DNA from 3 places in the Kitasatospora sp. NPDC004240 genome. Region 3 is predicted to be linked to each of the others. Evidence: riboswitches for the same ligand, from Rfam matches in the RefSeq annotation. Region 3 holds a riboswitch; each other region holds the start of a gene.
What was found. Region 3 has a riboswitch for cobalamin ahead of ACWEQL_RS11565 (peptidase). Riboswitches for the same ligand answer to the same signal wherever they lie in the genome.
Positions count from the first base shown of each region.

Region 1: it holds a riboswitch for cobalamin, as region 3 does, so the genes downstream of both, ACWEQL_RS03215 (ribonucleoside-diphosphate reductase subunit alpha) here and ACWEQL_RS11565 (peptidase) in region 3, are expected to answer to the same signal.
Region 2: it holds a riboswitch for cobalamin, as region 3 does, so the genes downstream of both, metE (5-methyltetrahydropteroyltriglutamate--homocysteine S-methyltransferase) here and ACWEQL_RS11565 (peptidase) in region 3, are expected to answer to the same signal.

Region 1 covers NZ_JBSGFD010000006.1:86,746-93,024, reverse strand. The annotation lists gene ACWEQL_RS03230 (glycosyltransferase family 2 protein) at 1-1,109, shown strand, start outside; gene ACWEQL_RS03225 (glycoside hydrolase family 26 protein) at 1,115-2,209, shown strand; gene ACWEQL_RS03220 (ArnT family glycosyltransferase) at 2,206-3,951, shown strand; cobalamin riboswitch at 4,171-4,298, shown strand; gene ACWEQL_RS03215 (ribonucleoside-diphosphate reductase subunit alpha) at 4,359-6,279, shown strand, end outside.
Region 2 covers NZ_JBSGFD010000030.1:49,258-55,536, forward strand. The annotation lists gene metE (5-methyltetrahydropteroyltriglutamate--homocysteine S-methyltransferase) at 1-1,953, opposite strand, end outside; cobalamin riboswitch at 2,183-2,420, opposite strand; gene meaB (methylmalonyl Co-A mutase-associated GTPase MeaB) at 2,540-3,544, opposite strand; gene scpA (methylmalonyl-CoA mutase) at 3,556-5,760, opposite strand; gene ACWEQL_RS11035 (methylmalonyl-CoA mutase family protein) at 5,757-6,279, opposite strand, start outside.
Region 3 covers NZ_JBSGFD010000032.1:37,859-44,137, forward strand. The annotation lists gene ACWEQL_RS11550 (ROK family protein) at 101-1,294, shown strand; gene ACWEQL_RS11555 (hypothetical protein) at 2,517-3,230, opposite strand; gene ACWEQL_RS11560 (hypothetical protein) at 3,297-3,569, shown strand; cobalamin riboswitch at 3,935-4,078, shown strand; gene ACWEQL_RS11565 (peptidase) at 4,170-5,237, shown strand; gene ACWEQL_RS11570 (flagellar hook-length control protein FliK) at 5,257-5,721, shown strand; partial or broken gene ACWEQL_RS11575 (prenyltransferase/squalene oxidase repeat-containing protein) at 6,266-6,279, shown strand, end outside.

The sequences.
Region 1 (6,279 bases), on a different contig from region 3:
GCCCGCAGCTGGCCCAGATGGCCGTGGACTTCGAGTTCGTCTACGGCACCCGCGACAACCTGGGCTGGTTCAAGAAGGCCGGCAACCTGCAGTTCGGCTTCCGCAACTCCGACAGCGACTTCATCCTCATCCTGGACGCCGACTTCGCGCCCCGGCCGGACCTGCTGGACGAGCTGCTGCCGTACATGGCGGACAACCCGAAGCTCGGCATCGTGCAGTCCCCGCAGTTCTTCCGCATCCTCGACACCCAGAACTGGATCGAGCGCGGCGCCGGCGCGGTGCAGGAGCTGTTCTACCGGACCGTCCAGGTCTCCCGGCAGCGCAGCGACGGCGCGATCTGCGTGGGCAGCTGCGCCGTCTACCGGCGGGCCGCCCTGGAGCAGAACGGCGGCACCACGCTGATCGGGCACTCCGAGGACGTGCACACCGGCTTCGACCTGCGCCGGCTCGGCTGGGACCTCCAGTACGTGCCGGTCGCGCTGGCCGCCGGGGTCTGCCCGGACAACGTGGGCGGGTTCTTCAACCAGCAGTACCGCTGGTGCACCGGCTCGATGAGCCTGCTGGGCAGCCGCAAGTTCTGGGAGACCAAGCTGCGGCCGGTGACCCGGATGTGCTACCTGTCCGGCTTCTTCTACTACATCCACACCGCGCTGTTCACCCTCGTCTCCCCGATGATCCCGATCGTGCTGCTGCTGATGCGGCCCGACCTGATCCGCTGGGAGAGCACCGTGCTGGTCCTGCCCGGGCTGCTCTACGCGACCGTGGTCTTCCCGTACTGGCACCGCAACCCCTACCGGTTGGAGGCCTGGGCGGCCCGGATGATGTACGGGTGGGCGCACGTCTTCGCCATCTGGGACATCCTGCGGCGCAACCGGATGGCCTGGCAGCCCACCGGGTCCAGCGGCGCCAAGAAGAACAAGACCCGGCGCTTCTGGGTCGGCATGATCGGCTGGGGCGGCGGCACCGCCGTCCTCTGGGTCGGCGGTGCCATCTGGCGGATGCTCACGATGGGCCCGCTGAACTTCGCGCTCGTCCTCGCGTCCGGCCTCTTCTACGCCACCATCGTGGGCCGGGTCCTCGTCCAGCCGCGTCCCTCGGAAGCTGTGTGATCACGATGTCCGCCCCCTCCCGGCCGGCCGGCCGGCGCCGGCTGCTGCTCCCGGTCGCGGCCGCCGCGCTGCTGCTGGCCACCGCCTGCGGCCCCCAGGACCCGGGCTTCGCCATGATCGAGGCCGCCGACCCGGGCCCGGCCGCCGTGCCCGCCGCCGGCGCCTCCCCGGGGGCCCCCGGCGGGCCGGCCGCCCCTGGGGCCACCGCGGCCGCCAGACCGAAGGCCGCCCCCACGAACATCCCGTACGACGTCACCCCGCTGCTGCGGCCCGCCCGCAAGTACCTGGGGGCCGCGCTGCCCGACGTCCCGCAGTCGATGGACGCGCTGCCCGCCTACACCTCGGCGATCGGCAAGCAGCCGAACGTGCTGGAGTACTACGCGGGCTGGGGCGACGGCTTCGACACCGTCGGCGTGCGCCGGATCCACGAGGCCGGGGCGCTGCCGTTCATGGCCTGGGAGCCGCACACCCCCTCGATGGCGGCCATCGCGAACGGCGAGACCGACGACTACGTGAAGAGCGTGGCCAAGGCCGCCGCCAAGCTCAACCTGCCGATCGCGATCAGCATCGCGCACGAGATGAACGGCGACTGGTACCCGTGGGGCCGGCAGGCCGCCAGTGCCGAGGACTTCGTCCGCGCCTGGCGCCGCGTCCACGACATCTTCGACCGGGCGGGCGCCACCAACGTGATCTGGGTGTGGAGCCCCAACATCACCGTCCCCGCCCCCAACACCCGGCTGGCGCCGTACTACCCCGGCGACGCCTACGTGGACTGGGCCGGCATGACGGGCTACTTCACCCAGCACGGCCCGAAGACCTTCGAGACCCTGTACGGCCCGACCATGGCCGAGATCCGCGCCTTCTGCAAGAAGCCCTTCTTCATCAGCGAGACCGCCGCCGAGCAGGGCAAACGGCAGCGCGCGGACGTCACCGAGCTCTTCAACGGACTGGCCGCGCACGACGACATCGTGGGCTTCGTCTGGTTCAACATCGTCAAGCGGGCGGACTGGCGGGTCGAGGCCGTCCCCGCGACCCTCACCGACTTCAGGCAGCGCGTCTCCGACCCCCGCTACGGCTTCGACATCCGGAACCCGAGATGACCACTGAGACCGACTCCTTCCCGGGCCCGCGCACACCGGCGGCCGGGGACTCCGGCACCACCGGCGCCGCCCCGGCCGCGGGCGGCCACCGGGACGCCGACCACCGGGACACCGGCCACCACGCCGACGGACAGCACGCCGACGGACACCGGGGCACCGGCCACCGCGCCGACGGGCGGCCGCCGGTCGACGACTCCCGGGTCGTGGAGCTCGCGCCGTACACCATCCCGGAGGTCCCGGCGATCGGCTGGGACCCGGCCCCCAGCCCCCGGCGCCGCTGGATCGCCCGCGCCCTGCTGGCCGGTGTGCTGGCCATCCAGGCGGCGCTCTCGCTGCGTCTGCTGGCCGCCGCACACCCCGACGAGGCGGCCGCCATGGTGGCCGGCCGCCAGCAACTGGCGCACCTCACCGACGGCGCCGCGGTGACCACCGACCTGCTCGGCCGGATCCCCGGCTCGCCCTGGCTGTACCCGCCGCTGGCCGGCTGGACTGCGAACGCCAACGGCATCTGGGGCACCCGGCTGCTCAGCCTGGGCTTCGCCCTGGTCACCACCGTGCTGCTGTACTCGATCACCCGCCGGCTGTTCAACGAGCGGGTGGCGATCTGCAGCGCCGGGGCGTACGCCGTCCTCCAGTCCACCGTGGTCGTCGGCTTCTACGCGGCCCCGGACGCCCCGGCGGTCATGCTGGTGGCCTGCGCGGCCTGGGTGGTGGTGCACACCGCCCGCCGGCCGGTGGCGCTCGTCCTGGTGGCCGCCGTGCCCCTCGCGCTCGCCGCCGCCACCGCGTACGCCGCGGCCGTCGCCGTGCCCGCCCTGCTCGCCCTGGCCCTGGTCACCGCCCGGCCGCACCGGGGCCTCGGCCAGGCGGCGGTGCGCGTCCTGCTGCTGGCCGCGGGCACGGCCGGCGCGCTGCTCGGCGCCGGGCTGCTGGACGAGATCGCCGCGTGGTCCCCGGCCCTCGGCCACGGCGCCCGGCCGCGCACCGAGATCCTCCTCAACGCACTCCAGTGGGGCGGCCTGTTCACGGTGCTCGCCGTCGCCGGGGCGGTCGCCTACGTGCGGCGCGAGCAGATGAACGAGTCACCGGAGAGCGACTTCGTCCCCACCACCAGGGGGCACCGCGCGGCGCTGGGCGCGACCCTGGTCGCGACGGCGCTGCTGGTCCCCGCGATCCACCTGTGGCTGGGCACCCCCGGGGTGCTGTTCCGGCACCTGGGCCTCGGCATGCTGCTCGCCGCGCCGCTGGCCGGGGTGGGCATCACCCGCCTGGTCGGCGCGCACTTCCGCAACCCCCAGCTGGGCATCCTGGTGTGGGTGGTGCTGCTCGCCCTCGGCCTGGAGCAGTCCTCGGCGCGCTACCAGGACGGCCCCGACGACGGCCGGCTGCTCGCCGTGCTGCGGGTGCACGCCGAACCGGAAGGTCGCTACCTGACGGCGGTCGACGGCCTGCCAGAGTACTACCTCGGCAAGGTCAGCCGCCCCGAACAGTGGGTGTCGGCCCGCAAGGGCACCGAGTACCACGCCGCCTCCGGGGTGACCCTGCGCGGCGACGCGGGCAGCGCGGCGGCGATCCGGGACGGCTGGTTCACCCTGGTCGTCCTCGACAGCACCGCGCCGGCCGCCACCGACCGCGCGCTGAGCGCCGCGCTGTCCTCCAGCGGGCACTACCGGCTGATCGCGCAGTTCACCTCGCCGACCGGCGATTCGAGCACCTACAAGGTTTACCTGAAGTACGCCTGAGGGGCGCTCCCGGGGCGTTGACGGGGCGTCCGCCCAGGACGGGCTCCGGGGTCTCCACAGGGCCGTCACAGGGCCTCCCGGAGGCCTTCCGAAGGCCTCCCAGAAGCCTCCCGGAGGCCTCCCGGAGGCCTTCCGGGGTGCCGACACGCCGGGCTGACCAGCGGGACGTACGACACACCGGCCACAACATATGGTGCCGCAAAAGTCAGCCGCCACTACATGTATGCTCACTCCTGCTGTCGACGCAGGGGAACCCGGTGGGAGTCCGGGACTGCCCCGCAGCGGTGTGCGGGCGGCCCACCCGGGGGCCCGTGAGTCCGATGACCTGCCGACCGCGTGCCACACGGCCTCCCCGCAGAGGCCTTGCAGCACGGCAGTACCTTCCGGGCCTCGCGGGCGGGCCGGGGATGTCACCGTCACGCGATGCCGCAGGGCGATCGCGTCGTGCTCCCCTGCCCCGAACGGTCCCGGCCGACCCGATCCACCGCCGCCGATCGCCGCCAGGAGAGAGCGCCTTGACCACCGCTGCCTCAGCCACCCTGCCCACCCAGGGTTCCAGCTCCGCCCCCGCCGACCCGACGGTCTCCGACCCCGGCGGCGCGCTCCTGCGGCTGCTCACCGACCGCAGCGTCGATCTCCTTCAGGTGGACCCCGGCCATGTCGCCGCCGCCGCGCTGCGCGGCCGCCACGCCGGCTCCGACTTCGCCGAGCTGCGCGGGCTGGCCGTGGAGGCCGCCGCGTCGATGATCGCCGAGGACCCCCAGTACTCGAAGCTGGCCGCCCGCCTGCTCGCCCTGGAGATCGTGGACGAGGCCGTCAGCCAGGGCTCGGTCACCTTCGCCGACTCGATCACCGTCGGCCACGCCGAGGGCCTGATCGGCGACACCACCGCCGCCTTCGTCGCCAAGCACGCCGACGCGCTGAACGCGCTGATCGACGCTCAGGGCGACGACCGCTTCGAGTACTTCGGCCTGCGCACCGTGCAGTCCCGGTACCTGCTGCGCCACCCGATCACCCGCAAGGTCGTCGAGACCCCCCAGCACTTCCTGCTCCGCGTCGCCTGTGGCCTGGCGGTCGGCGACAACGAGCAGTCGGTCGCCGAGGTCGCCGAGCTGTACCGGCTGATGAGCCGTCTGGAGTACCTGACCAGCTCCCCGACGCTGTTCAACTCCGGCACCCGCCACCCGCAGATGTCCAGCTGCTACCTGCTGGACTCGCCGCTGGACAACCTGGACTCGATCTACTCGCGCTACGCCCAGATCGCCCGGCTCTCCAAGCACGCCGGCGGCATCGGCCTGTCCTACTCGCGCATCCGCTCGCGCGGCTCGCTGATCCGCGGCACCAACGGCAAGTCCAACGGCATCGTGCCGTTCCTGCGCACCCTCGACTCCTCGGTCGCCGCCGTCAACCAGGGCGGCCGCCGCAAGGGCGCGGCCTGCGTCTACCTGGAGACCTGGCACGCGGACATCGAGGAGTTCCTGGAGCTGCGCGACAACACCGGCGAGGAGGCGCGGCGCACCCACAACCTCAACCTGGCGCACTGGATCCCGGACGAGTTCATGCGCCGGGTCAACGCCAACGAGGACTGGTCGCTGTTCTCCCCCGCCGACGTCCCCGAGCTGGTCGACCTGTGGGGCGCCGACTTCGACGAGGCGTACCGCAAGGCCGAGCTGGCCGGCAAGGCCGTGCGCACCATCCCCGCGCAGACCCTGTACGCCCGCATGATGCGCACCCTGGCGCAGACCGGCAACGGCTGGATGACCTTCAAGGACGCCTCCAACCGCGCCGCCAACCAGACCGCCCTGCCGGGCCGCACGGTGCACTCCTCCAACCTCTGCACCGAGATCCTGGAGGTCACCGACGACTCCGAGACCGCGGTCTGCAACCTCGGCTCGGTCAACCTGGGCGCGCACGTCGCCGACGGCGCCGGCGCCGGCGACCTGCTGAACGCGATGGACTGGGAGCGGCTGGACGCCACCGTGCGCACCGCCGTGACCTTCCTCGACCGCGTGGTGGACATCAACTTCTACCCGACCCCCGAGGCCGGCAACTCCAACAACCGCTGGCGCCCGGTGGGCCTCGGCGTGATGGGCCTGCAGGACGTCTTCTTCAAGCTGCGGATCGACTTCGACTCCGCCGAGGCCGCGCGCCTGTCCACCCTGATCTCCGAGCGCATCATGCTCACCGCCTACGAGCGCTCCGCCGACCTGGCCGAGCAGCTGGGCCGCCACGAGGCGTACGGCGAGACCCGCGCCGCCCGCGGCGAGCTGCACATCGACCACTTCCCGACGGCCGCGCCCGAGTGGGCGGACCGCTGGTCGGCGCTGC
Region 2 (6,279 bases), on a different contig from region 3:
GATCTGAGTGTCGGCGCGGACCCCGGAGGTGGCGAGGCGGAAGGCCTCGGTGGCCCAGCGCAGGTAGCCGGCGTGGCCGTCGGCGCGCAGCGGGAGCGTCTCACGCAGGGCGGGCTCGTCGACCTGGACGACGGCGGCGCCGGCGGCCTCCAGGTCGGTGACCTCGTCGCGCAGGGCGAGGGCCACCTGGCGGGCGGTGTCGGCGAGCGGCTGGTCGTCGCGGACGAAGGACCAGGCGAGCATGGTGACCGGGCCGGTGAGCATGCCCTTGACCGGGCGGTCGGTGAGGTCCTGGGCGTAGCGGTACCAGTCGGTGGTGAGGGGCTGCGGCCGGGAGATGTCACCGGCGAGCACCGGTGGCCGGACGTAGCGGGTGCCGTACGACTGGACCCAGCCGTGCCGGGTGGCGAGGTAGCCGGTGAGCCGCTCGGCGAAGTACTGGACCATGTCGTTGCGTTCGGGTTCGCCGTGGACGAGGACGTCCAGGCCGGCCTTCTCCTGGAAGGCGATGACCTCGCGGATCTCGGCCTCGATGCGCTCGCGGTAGGCGGCCCGGTCGATCCGTCCGGCGGTCAGGTCGGCGCGGGCGGTGCGCAGTTCGGCGGTCTGCGGGAAGGAGCCGATGGTGGTGGTCGGCAGCAGCGGGAGGCCGAGGCGGGCGCGCTGGGCCTCGGTGCGGACCTCGTACGGCTGGGGGCGGCGGGTGTCGGCCGCGGGGACGGCGGCGGCGCGGGCGCGGACGGCCGGGTCGCGGGTGACCGGGGAGGTGGCGCGGGAGGCGAGGTCGGCGCGGTTGGCGGCGAGTTCGGCGGTGATGGCGGTGGTGCCCTCGCGCAGGGCGCGGGCGAGCAGGGCGGTCTCGGTGCTCTTCTGGCGGGCGAAGGCGAGCCAGCGGGCGATCTGCGGGTCGAGTTCGCGTTCGGCGGTGGCGTCGAGGGGGACGTGCAGCAGTGAGCAGGACGGGGCGACGTCCACGGTGCCGGCGAGGCCGAGCAGGGTGGCCAGGGTGGCGAGCGACTTCTCCAGGTCGTTGATCCAGACGTTGCGGCCGTCGACGACGCCGGCGATCAGGCGCCTGCCGGGCAGGCCCCCGGCGGCGGCGAGGTCGGCCAGGTTGGCGGCGGCGGGGCCGGTGAAGTCCAGGGCGAGGCCTTCGACGGGGGCCTTGGCGAGGACGGGCAGGGCTTCGCCGAGGCGATCGAAGTAGCTGGCGACGAGCAGCTTGGGCCGGTCCTCGACGGCGCCGAGCTCGCGGTAGGCGCGGGCGGCGGCGCCCAGTTCGGCGGGGGTGCGGTCCTGGACGAGGGCGGGCTCGTCGAGTTGCGCCCATTCGGCGCCGGCGGCGCGCAGTTCGGCGAGGAGTTCGGCGTAGACGGGCAGCAGCCGGTCGAGCAGGGTGAGGGGCTGGAAGTCGGCGGCGACGCCGGGGGCGGGCTTGGCGAGCAGCAGGTAGGTGACGGGGCCGAGCAGGACGGGCCGGGCGGTGTGGCCGAGCAGGAGGGCCTCGCGCAGTTCGCCGACGGCCTTGGCCGGGTTGGCGGTGAAGACGGTGTCGGGGCCGAGTTCGGGCACCAGGTAGTGGTAGTTGGTGTCGAACCACTTGGTCATCTCCAGCGGCGCGGCCTCCTGGGTGCCGCGCGCCATGGCGAAGTAGCCGTCGAGCGGGTCGGCGGCGACGGCGGCGCGGTGGCGGGCGGGGATGGCGCCGAGGGCGACGGTGGTGTCCAGCACGTGGTCGTACAGCGAGAAGTCGCCGGTGGTGACCTCCTGGACGCCGGCGTCGGCCAGCTGCCGCCAGTTGTCCCGGCGCAGGGTGGCGGAGGTGGTGCGGAGGGCGGCGGCGGTGACGGTGCCCTTCCAGTAACCCTCGACGGCCTTCTTGAGCTCCCGGCCCCGGCCCTGGCGGGGGTAGCCGTGGACGGTGGCCCGGGTCTGCACGGGTACGGGCCGCACCGAAGTGGACTGCGCGGGTACGGGCCGCGCCGAAGTGGACTGCGCGGGCGTGGACTTCGCGGTCAAGGGACTCTCCTTCGCGAGTCTGGTTCCTCATGTTCCCGGGGACGGGACGAGGGCGCAAAGGATGACGGACCGGGCGGGCCGCCCGGGCACGTAAGGTGCCGGACTCCGCCTTCTGTGTACGCCGACCCGCCCACGAGGTCACCGGGAGGTCCGCGCGCGATCGGTCGCGCACGGGCAACGGGCAGGTCTTCGGACTCGCGGGCCCGTCCACCCGTGAAAGGGCGGACTCCTAGTGGCCGTCGCTTCCCAGGCCCGTGCGGGCCCAGTGCGTATGACGGCGGTCGTTCCCGCTCACCGCTGCGGGGCAGTCCCGGACTGGCCAGTTGAAAGGCGTCACCGGGTTCCCTCTTGCGACGCGCCTGTCTGGCGGACAGGAGCGAACCAGCTGCCCGGCCAGCATAGGGGCAATCCGGCGGCCCGGCACGGGAATCCCACGAGGTGTCCACGGATCGGGACGGGTACGGAAAGCCCGGTGCCGGGTGCCCCGTGGGAGGGGCACCCGGCACCGGGTGAGGGGGTGTCAGGCCTGGTCGGCGTCGGCCGGGGTGTGGAAGCCCGCCAGGATCCGTTCGGCCGCCAGGGTGGCGGTCAGCGTGCCGTCGCGGACCTGCTGTTCGATGCCGGGCGCGAGCCGGCGGACGGCCGGGTGGGCGCGCAGCCGGGCGAGCAGCTGGTCGTGGACCATCGCCCAGGTCCAGTCGACCTGCTGGTCGCGGCGCTTGGCGTCGAGCGCGCCGGTGGCCTCCAGGATCCGCCGGTGCTGCCCCAGCCGCTCCCACACCGTGTCGAGGTCGGTGCCGTCGCGGCCGCTGCAGGTGAGCACCGGCGGGGTCCAGGCGGCGTCGGGGGCCTGCAACAGCCGCAGCGCGCCGGTCAGTTCGCGGGCGGCGGCACGGGCGTCGAGCTCGTGCGGGCCGTCCGCCTTGTTGACGGCGACGATGTCGGCGAGTTCCAGCACGCCCTTCTTGATGCCCTGGAGCTGGTCGCCGGTGCGGGCGAGGGTGAGCAGCAGGAAGGAGTCGACCATGTCGGCGACGGTGGTCTCGGACTGGCCGACGCCGACGGTCTCCACCAGGACGACGTCGTACCCGGCGGCCTCCATCACCACCATGCTCTCCCGGGTGGCCCGGGCGACGCCGCCGAGGGTGCCGGAGGTGGGCGAGGGGCGGACGAACGCGGCCGGGTCGACGGCGAGCTTCTCCATCCGGGTCTTGTCGCCCAGGATGCTGCCGCCGGTCCGGCTGGAGGACGGGTCGACGGCGAGCACCGCGACCCGGTGGCCCCGCCCGGTGAGCATGGTGCCCAGGCCCTCGATGAAGGTGGACTTGCCGACGCCGGGGACGCCGGTGATGCCCACCCGGACGGCCTTGCCGGAGTGCGGGAGCAGCTCCAGCAGCAGCCGCTGGGCAAGCTCCCGGTGGTCGGCGCGGCCCGACTCGACCAGGGTGATGGCCCGCGCGATGTAGGCGCGCGAGCCGTCGAGGACACCCTGGACGTACTGGTCCAGATCGATCGTGCGGGCCACGGGTCAGCGGCTCACAGCTCGTGGCCGAGGGACGCGGCCAGCGTCCTCAGCAGGTCGTGGGCGGCCTCCGGGATGACCGTGCCGGGCGGGAACACCGCGGTGGCACCGGCCTCGTGGAGGGCGTCGACGTCCTGCGGGGGGATGACCCCGCCGACCACGATGGTGATGTCCTCGCGTCCGGCGGCGGCGAGTTCGGCGCGCAGCGCGGGCACCAGCGTCAGGTGGCCGGCGGCGAGGGAGGAGACGCCGACGATGTGGACGTCGGCCTCCACGGCCTGGCGGGCGACCTCGGCCGGGGTCTGGAAGAGCGGGCCGACGTCGACCACGAAGCCGAGGTCGGCGAAGGCGCTGGCGATCACCTTCTGGCCGCGGTCGTGGCCGTCCTGGCCCATCTTGGCGACCAGGATGCGCGGGCGGCGGCCCTCGGCCTCGTCGAACCGCTCGACGAGCTCGCGGGTGCGCTGGACGGCGGTGGTGGGGCCTGCTTCGTCTCGGTACACACCCGTGATGGTACGGATCTGGCCGGAGTGGCGCCCGTACACCTTCTCCAGGGCGTCCGAGATCTCGCCGACGGTGGCCTTGGCGCGCGCCGCGTCGACGGCGAGGGCGAGCAGGTTGCCGTCCAGGGTGCCGTCGTTGCGCGGGCCGCGCTCGGCGGAGGCGGTCAGCGCGCGCAGGGCGTCCTGGCAGGCGGCCTCGTCGCGTTCGGCCCGCAGGCGGCGCAGCTTCTCGATCTGCTGGGCGCGCACCGAGGAGTTGTCGACCTTGAGCACCTCGATCTGCTCGTCGGTGGCGACCTGGTACTTGTTGACGCCGATCACCGGCTGGCGTCCGGAGTCGATCCGGGCCTGGGTGCGGGCTGCGGCCTCCTCGACGCGCAGCTTGGGGATGCCCGCGTCGATGGCCTTGGCCATGCCGCCGGCCGCCTCGACCTCCTGGATGTGCTGCCAGGCGCGCGCGGCGAGGTCGTGGGTGAGCTTCTCGACGTACGCGCTGCCGCCCCAGGGGTCGATGACCCGGCAGGTGCCGGACTCCTGCTGCAGCAGCAGCTGGGTGTTGCGGGCGATCCGCGCGGAGAAGTCGGTGGGCAGGGCGAGCGCCTCGTCGAGGGCGTTGGTGTGCAGCGACTGGGTGTGGCCCTGGGTCGCGGCCATCGCCTCCACGCAGGTGCGGGTGACGTTGTTGAAGACGTCCTGGGCGGTGAGCGACCAGCCGGAGGTCTGCGAATGGGTGCGCAGCGACAGCGACTTGGCGTTCTTGGGGTCGAACTCCTTGACGAGCTTGGCCCAGAGCAGGCGGGCCGCGCGGAGCTTGGCGATCTCCATGAAGAAGTTCATGCCGATGGCCCAGAAGAACGACAGGCGGGGCGCGAAGGCGTCCACGTCCATGCCGGCGGCGAGGCCGGCGCGCAGGTACTCCACGCCGTCGGCCAGGGTGTAGGCCAGCTCCAGGTCGGCGGTGGCCCCGGCCTCCTGGATGTGGTAGCCGGAGATGGAGATGGAGTTGTAGCGCGGCATCTTCTGCGAGGTGTACGCGAAGATGTCGGAGATGATCCGCATCGAGGGCTGCGGAGGGTAGATGTAGGTGTTGCGGACCATGAACTCCTTGAGGATGTCGTTCTGGATGGTCCCCGCCAGCTTCTCCGGCGGCACCCCCTGCTCCTCGGCGGCCACGATGTAGAGCGCCAGGATCGGCAGCACGGCGCCGTTCATGGTCATCGACACCGACATCCTGTCCAGCGGGATGCCGTCGAAGAGCTGGCGCATGTCGTAGATGGAGTCGATCGCCACGCCGGCCATGCCGACGTCGCCGGTGACCCGCGGGTGGTCGCTGTCGTAGCCGCGGTGGGTCGGCAGGTCGAAGGCGACCGACAGGCCCTTCTGGCCGGCCGCCAGGTTGCGGCGGTAGAAGGCGTTGGACTCCTCGGCGGTGGAGAAGCCGGCGTACTGGCGGACCGTCCACGGCTGGTTGACGTACATCGTCGGGTACGGGCCGCGCAGGTACGGGGCGACGCCCGGGTAGGTGCCGAGGAAGTCGACGTCGGCCAGGTCGGCGCCGGTGTACAGCGGCTTGACGCCGATGCCCTCGGGGGTCTGCCAGAGCAGTTCCTCGACGTCCTTGCCGGTGGCCCGCTCCCAGGCGGAGCGCCACTGCTCGTGGGTGGTCCCGGCGCCGTTCGCGGCGTCCAGGCCGATCTGCGTGAAGTCGGGGATCATGCCGCCGCTCCGATCTCGTCGAGGACCGAGGTGAGGAGGGCGACGGCGTCGCCGCCCGCGAAGACGAACTCGTCCACCCCGGCCCGCTGGTAGGCCTCGCCCCGCTCCCCCGGCCGTCCGGCCAGCAGGACGCGCCGGGCGCCGGCGTCCTTCAGTGCCGCGGCGACGGCCTCGGCGTGCTCCTCGTACAGCGCGTCGCTGGAGCACAGGCACGCCACGGCGGCGCCGCTCTCCGCGAAGCGGACGGCCAGCTCGCCGGCGTCGGCCGAGGCGGCGGAGACGGTCTCGATGCCGCCGGCCTGGAGCAGGTTGGCGGTGAAGGTCAGCCGGCCGGTGTGGGCGGCCGCCGGGCCGATCGCGGCGAGGAAGACCCGCGGGCGGGCGCCGGTCCCGGCCAAGCTCGCGTCGGAGCGGGCGCGCAGCGCCTCGTACGCCTCGGCGCGGCGCACCTGCGGGAGGCCGCCGCCGAGCGGCGTGGGAGCCGGCTCGCGGACCACGGCCTGCTCGGCCAGGTTCGGG
Region 3 (6,279 bases):
TCTGATGAGCGTCAAGCAAAAGTGCGATGAGACTTATGATTAGTCAGCTGACACTAAGTCACTAAGGCACGGACGACAGCGACCTTGAGGAGACACGGAGTTGACCATCGAAGCGGCAGGCGCGGGCGCACTTCTGGCGATCCTGCGCGACGGCCACGCTCGGACGCGCACCGAGCTGATGCAGCTCACCGGCCTCGCCCGGTCGACGGTGTCCCAGCGACTCGGTGCCCTTCTCGACCAGCGGTGGATCATCCCGACCGGCGACGCCATCTCCTCGGGCGGCAGGCCCGCGGTGGCATTCGCCTTCAACGCCGGCGCGAGGATCGTGCTCGCCGCCGACCTCGGGGCCACCCACGCGAGGATCGCCATCACCGACCTGGCCACCCGGGTCCTGGCCGAGCGGGGCCAGGACATGCCGATCACCCTGGGGCCGGAGCACGTCCTGGGCTGGCTGGTCGAGGAGTTCCTGGATCTGCTGACCGAGGCCGGGCTCACCCTCGGCAACGTCTGCGGAGTCGGCATCGGACTGCCCGGACCGGTTGCGCACACCACCGGACGGCCCGTCAACCCGCCGATCATGCCCGGGTGGGACGGCTTCGACGTCCCCGGATGGCTGGAGCCCCGGCTCGGCGCACCCGTCCTCGTCGACAACGACGTCAACATCATGGCGCTCGGCGAGCACTGGGCCGCCAGCCCCGAGGTCGAGCACCTGCTCTTCGTGAAGGTCGGCACCGGGATCGGCAGTGGCATCATCACCGAGCACCGCCTCCACCGGGGAGCCCAGGGCGCGGCCGGCGACATCGGCCACATCCGGGTCGCCTCCGCCGCCGACCAGCTCTGCCGCTGCGGCAACATCGGCTGCCTCGAGGCCGTCGCCGGCGGCGCGGCCCTGGCCGCCCGTCTGCGGGCCGAGGGCGCGGACGCCGACGACAGCCGGGCCGTGGTCACGCTGGTGCGCGCCGGCAACCCGAGGGCGATCCAGCTGATCCGCCAGGCCGGACGGGACCTGGGCGAGGTCCTGGCGGCGCTGGTGAACTTCTTCAACCCCGGGGTGATCGTCATCGGCGGCGACATCTCGGACGCGGGAGAACACCTGCTCGCCGGAGTCCGCGAGGTCGTCTACAGCCGCTCCCTCCCGCTGGCCACCCAGCACCTTGCCATCCGCGGGCGTGAACTCGGCGACCGCGCCGGCGTCATCGGAGCCGCCGTCATGGTCATCGAGCACACCCTCGACCCCGCGGTGGTCGACCGGGCCACCGCGGCCCCGGACCTGCGGGAACGCACGTCCCCGTGAGTCGACGGCGGCGGCAGGGCCGACGAGCGCCCGCCGCCACGAGGGCGCCGTAGGCTGTCGTGCTCGGCTCAGAAGCCGGCCCGCCGGAGACGATCGGCGCGTGATGGCGGCCGCTCGTCCCGGCGGGCATCATCCTTCACCGCTGGTCGAGGCTGTCCATGCCGCTCCGTCGGCCCGGGATCCGGCCGGGAGTGCGGGAGTTCGGGCTGCGTGAGTGGTACTCGGCCCTCGGGGCGGGGGCCGCCGGCGGGCGCGCGGTGCGGTGAACACCGCGAGCGCTCCGGAGGGAGGTGGTGGCATCGTCGCGTACCTCTGGAATGGAGGGTCAGGGGGAGGGGAGGGGTGGAGAGGTCGGCTCGCACTCGACGTGCGGGCCGGCGGTCGCTCGCAGGGCGCATGGAGTGCGGCTGTGCCCAGCCCCTCCCGATGCGGCCGCCGACGGCGATCGGCGGACGTTGCCGAGGCGTCACCCCGTGCATGGTCGCGCAACCGCTCAGCGCTGCTGAGAGTCTTGGGGCGGGCGCATCCGGCTGTCAAGACACCGGACGGCGCCCGCTCCACGACCTTGCGGGACCGGTGGATCACGCGGCGGCTCGGCGATCCGGACGTCCGGTCCCGATCCCACCCGGACCCCGGCGGGTGGGCGGGAAGGTCGGCGGGGTCCGGAGGGCAGACCTCACATAGACCCTCGATTGATGGGATGTCTGCTTGTAAGGCTGAGCGGTCGACGTTCCCAACTTTCGTCCTGAACTGGATTTTTCAAGAAATGAGCCTCAGGGGCCTGGACAGTCACCCGGACGTCCGCGTTACATTCATCCTGTGTCTCCGTGATTGAATCAGAGAGGCGACGCCCACGCGACACATCACTCCCGCTCGGGACCGGCACGAGGAACACCGATGAGACTCGGAGGCGCCCTTCTCTTCGGCACCTCGGCCCTGTTCGCACGGGCGTCGCTGAGCGCGTGCTGAGGCAATGACGCGTCCGCCGCGTCGAACGGCGCGCCGCTCGTGGGGTGGCCTGCCTCGGGGTGCGCGTGGGCCCGGTTGCCGCCGTGTTTCCGCCTGGCTCGGCGGCTTCCGTCGACTCCACCGCCGCTACGAGCGCGGGACCGACCACTTCGCCGCTTTCGCTGGCATCGCCGCAGCCGTCCTATGCCTCCCCAGAGTCACCACACGAGATCACTTCTTATGCGGACCATCTGACGCGCTCCTCCTGGCGGGCCTACGGTGAGAAGAGAGTGCGGTGCCGCGGGTGGTGCTGCCTTTCCGCACAGGAGGTTCCTCGGATGGCGGTCGGGCGCCGGGGGCCGGCAGCGGCGCGGGGTTCGCGTTCGTGGGGGAGGGATGCGGAGCTGGCGCACGTGGCGGGCCTGCTCGGCACCCGTCCGGCAGTGGTGATCGTCGAGGGGGAGGCCGGGATCGAAGGTGTCATCCGCTGCGCGAGCCGCTGCCGTTCGGGCCGGTGGCCGATGCCCTGCGCGCGGCCGGCCGCGGTTGGTGCAGCGGGCGCAGGCGCTGCCGCGCTCGGTGGGCGCCCTGGTCGCTCTACTGCCCGATCTCGCCGATCGGCTTCCGGCGCCGGAGGGTGCCCCGGATGCGGCGGGGGCGCGCCGGCGAGCCGGCCGCGGGGCGCGGGTCCGGGCAGTTCGGCGTAGCGCGCCGCGATGTGCTCGGCGACGGTGTGGGGGTCGGCGACGCCGTCGGCCTGGCCGGCCCCGGTGCCGGTGCGGTGGGTGAAGCGGCCGGCCGGTACGTACGCGCCGTCGCGCAGCAGCCGCAGGTAGGGGATGCGCAGCCCGTGGTCGACGATGAGCCGCTCGGCCAGGTCGGGGGAGAAGACGTCGTCGAAGTCGTCGAGGCCCCGGGTGTGGAGGGGTTCGTTCTCCCAGGCCGTCCGCAGGGCCTTGACGTCGTGGACGAGGCGTTCCAGCGCCATGGTGGTGGCTCCTCAGGGGGTCAGCAGCCGGATGTTCCCGGGGTTGTTGAGGACGAGGTGCGGTCCGTGAGGTCGGAGAGGTCGGCGAAGCCCCGGTCGGGGAGGTGCGGGACCAGGGAGGGCGCCGACCAGCGCGCTGCCAGGTGGCGGTGCGTCGACGGCGCCGCGGCCCGCGGCTCGTACCCGCAGGTGACGGGGGTCGACCTGCGCGCCGCGGAGTACGGGCGCGCGTGCGCGGCCCTGCTGAGCGACCTGCTGTCGGGCACGGCGCAGCCCGGAGCGGTGCGTCGGCACGACTGGGCGCTGCGGATCCGCGCCTCCACCGCCGGGCGCGGCTGACGCCGGACAGTGTGGGCACGCTCTCCGGCTCGGGCCGGTCCGCGGGTGTCCACTGCGGACGGAACTCCCTGAGCCCGGAGGGGGGTCACTGACCTGGGGCGATGACGCCCTTCCGCTCCTTCGCCCGCCCAGGGCCGGCGACCTCGCGAAGGAGAAGTTCCGTGAGGCACACCGGTAGGCAGGCCATGGGGGGAGGCCGTCGCCTCTCGCTCGCACCCCGTACCCGGCCGACAGGTGGCATACCGAAGGCCGTTCCGGAGTCGTCCGAGGTGAGGTGGACTCCGCGGTGCCTCGAACGAGCCCGTCAGCGAAGTACGGTGGATCCGGGCGTCGTGATGTGACGCACGATCCCTTGACCGGGTCTTTCCCGTCTCGCCATGATGGATCGTCATGTTGTGACTCCGCCCGCGGGGGAAGTCCGGTTCGAATCCGGCGCTGACCCGCAACGGTAGGCCTCCGACCCCGCGTCGGCGGCGAGCCCGAGTACCCGTCGGCGGAGGTGTGCCAACCCCTCCTCCCGTCGTGGTCTGCGGGCCGGAGTTCCCGACGGCTGCCCGTTGCCAGGTGGACCCCGCGCGCCCAGGCCCGGAAAGGCAGCCCATGCCCGTCCGCCACCGGACCCTCGGCCTCCTCGCGATACCCGCGCTCGTCCTCGGCGCCGTCCTGCCCGCCTCGACCGTCGCCGCCGCCCAGGAGCAGGGCGCGGGGACGGGCACGACCTACCGGCCCGACGCCGCCGCGGCGGGCTGGCTCGCCGGACAGTTGGTCGGCGGCGACCACTTCGAGTCCGTCTTCGACGGCACCGCCTACCCCGACCAGGGCCTCACCATCGACGCCGTGCTCGCCTTCGCCGCCTCCGGCACCGCCGACCAGGCGGCGGCCCGCGCCACCGCCTGGCTCGCCAGGCCCGAGATCCTCTCCGGCTACCTCGGCGACGGAACCACCGAGGCGTACGCGGGCGCCACCGCCAAGCTGCTGCTGGCGGTCGAGGTCCGCGGCGAGAACCCGGCGGCCTTCGGCGGTGTGGACCTCCCGGCCCGGCTGCGCTCGCTGCTGGCCGCCGACGGCCGGTTCTCCGACCGCTCGCAGTGGGGCGACTACAGCAACGCGTTCGGGCAGTCACTCGCGCTGATCGCCCTGAAGCGCACGCCCGGCGGCGCACCGGCGGCGGCCGTCGACTTCCTGGCGAACAGCCAGTGCGCCGACGGCGGCTACCCGGTGGCGTTCGGCCAGGCCGCCTGCACCAGTGACCCGGACGCCACCGCGCTGGCGGTCCAGGCGCTGGCCGCGACCGGCCGCACGGCCAAGGCCCAGGCCGGACTCGGCTGGCTCACCGCCCACCAGGGGGCCGACGGCGGCTTCGCGGCGGCCGGCGCCGCGGCCTCCAACGCCAACAGCACCGGCCTCGCGACCGAGGCACTGCTGTCCGGCGGCCGGTACGGGGCGGGCCTGAAGGGCTGGAGCCGGCTGGTGAAGTTCCAGCAGGGCTGCTCGGCCGACCCGGCCGTGCGCGGCGCCGTGGCCTACGACGCGAACGGGTTCAACGCCGCCACCGCCCCGCGCGCCACCGCCCAGGCCGTGCTGGGGCTCTCCGGCAAGGGTCTGGCCGAGCTGACCGCGCACGGCGCCCGCCCCACCGCCCCCGTCCTGGCCTGCCCGGCCGCCTGACCCCGTGAGGAGCACACCGATGACCAGGCCCCCCGCCCGGCGCACCCTCGGCGCGCTCGCCGCCGTCGCCGCCCTCACGGCCGCGCTGCTCGGCGCCGGTACCGTCCGGGCGCCGGAGGCGAGCGCCGTCGCCTGCGACGGCACCACCGGCGTCACCGTCGTGGTCGACTTCACCGCCCTCGGCGGCGGCATCGAGACCGGCTGCGCCCCCGGCGACCCGGCCAGCGGACTCGCCGCGCTCGGCGGCGCCGGCTTCCCGTACGCCTTCCACCCGCGTTTCCCGGGCTTCGTGTGCAAGATCAAGGCGCTGCCGACGACCTGCACCAACCCGACCGGGACCGCCTACTGGTCGTACTGGCACGCCCAGCACGGCGGCCCCTGGTCGTACAGCACGCTGGGTGCGGGCAGCTACAACCCGGCGCCCGGTGACGTCGAGGGCTGGTCCTTCGGTGCGGGCACCCAGCCGGGCATCACGGCTCCCTGACCGCCGTACGCCGACAGCCGTACGTCCCCCCGATGCCCCGGCCGCCGTGAGGGGAGGCCGGGGCATCGGGGGCATGCCGTACGAGGACCCACCGGCGCCGGACGGGACGCCCGGGTGCTCAGGTCGGCGAGCCGTGTGATCGATCTGACGGTCCGTTGACTGTCGTTTCGACCCTGTGGTCTGATGAGCTGGTTTTTCACCCTCGGCGCTCAGGGGAAGCCGGTCCGAATCCGGCGCTGACCCGCAACCGTGGATCCATCCCCAGGGATGGATGAGCCGGAATGCCTGAGCCGGGGGTCTGTTCACGGAGCACTTGCGTCGTCGCGGACTACGACGCGGTCAGGACGGCGCCCGCACCCGGGCGGCCGTCGACTGCGTCGTTTGTCCCCGCGTCGACCGACCAGGGGGTTCGCCGATGAGGGCCAGCAGCAGTCGTCCACGCCGAAGGAGCAGGGGCAGAGCGTCCCTGCTGGTCACCGGGACCGTCGTGGTCGCCGCGTGCGGCACGGTCCTGCTCGGACATCCGGGCGCCGCACTGGCCGACCCGGTCGCGGGGAG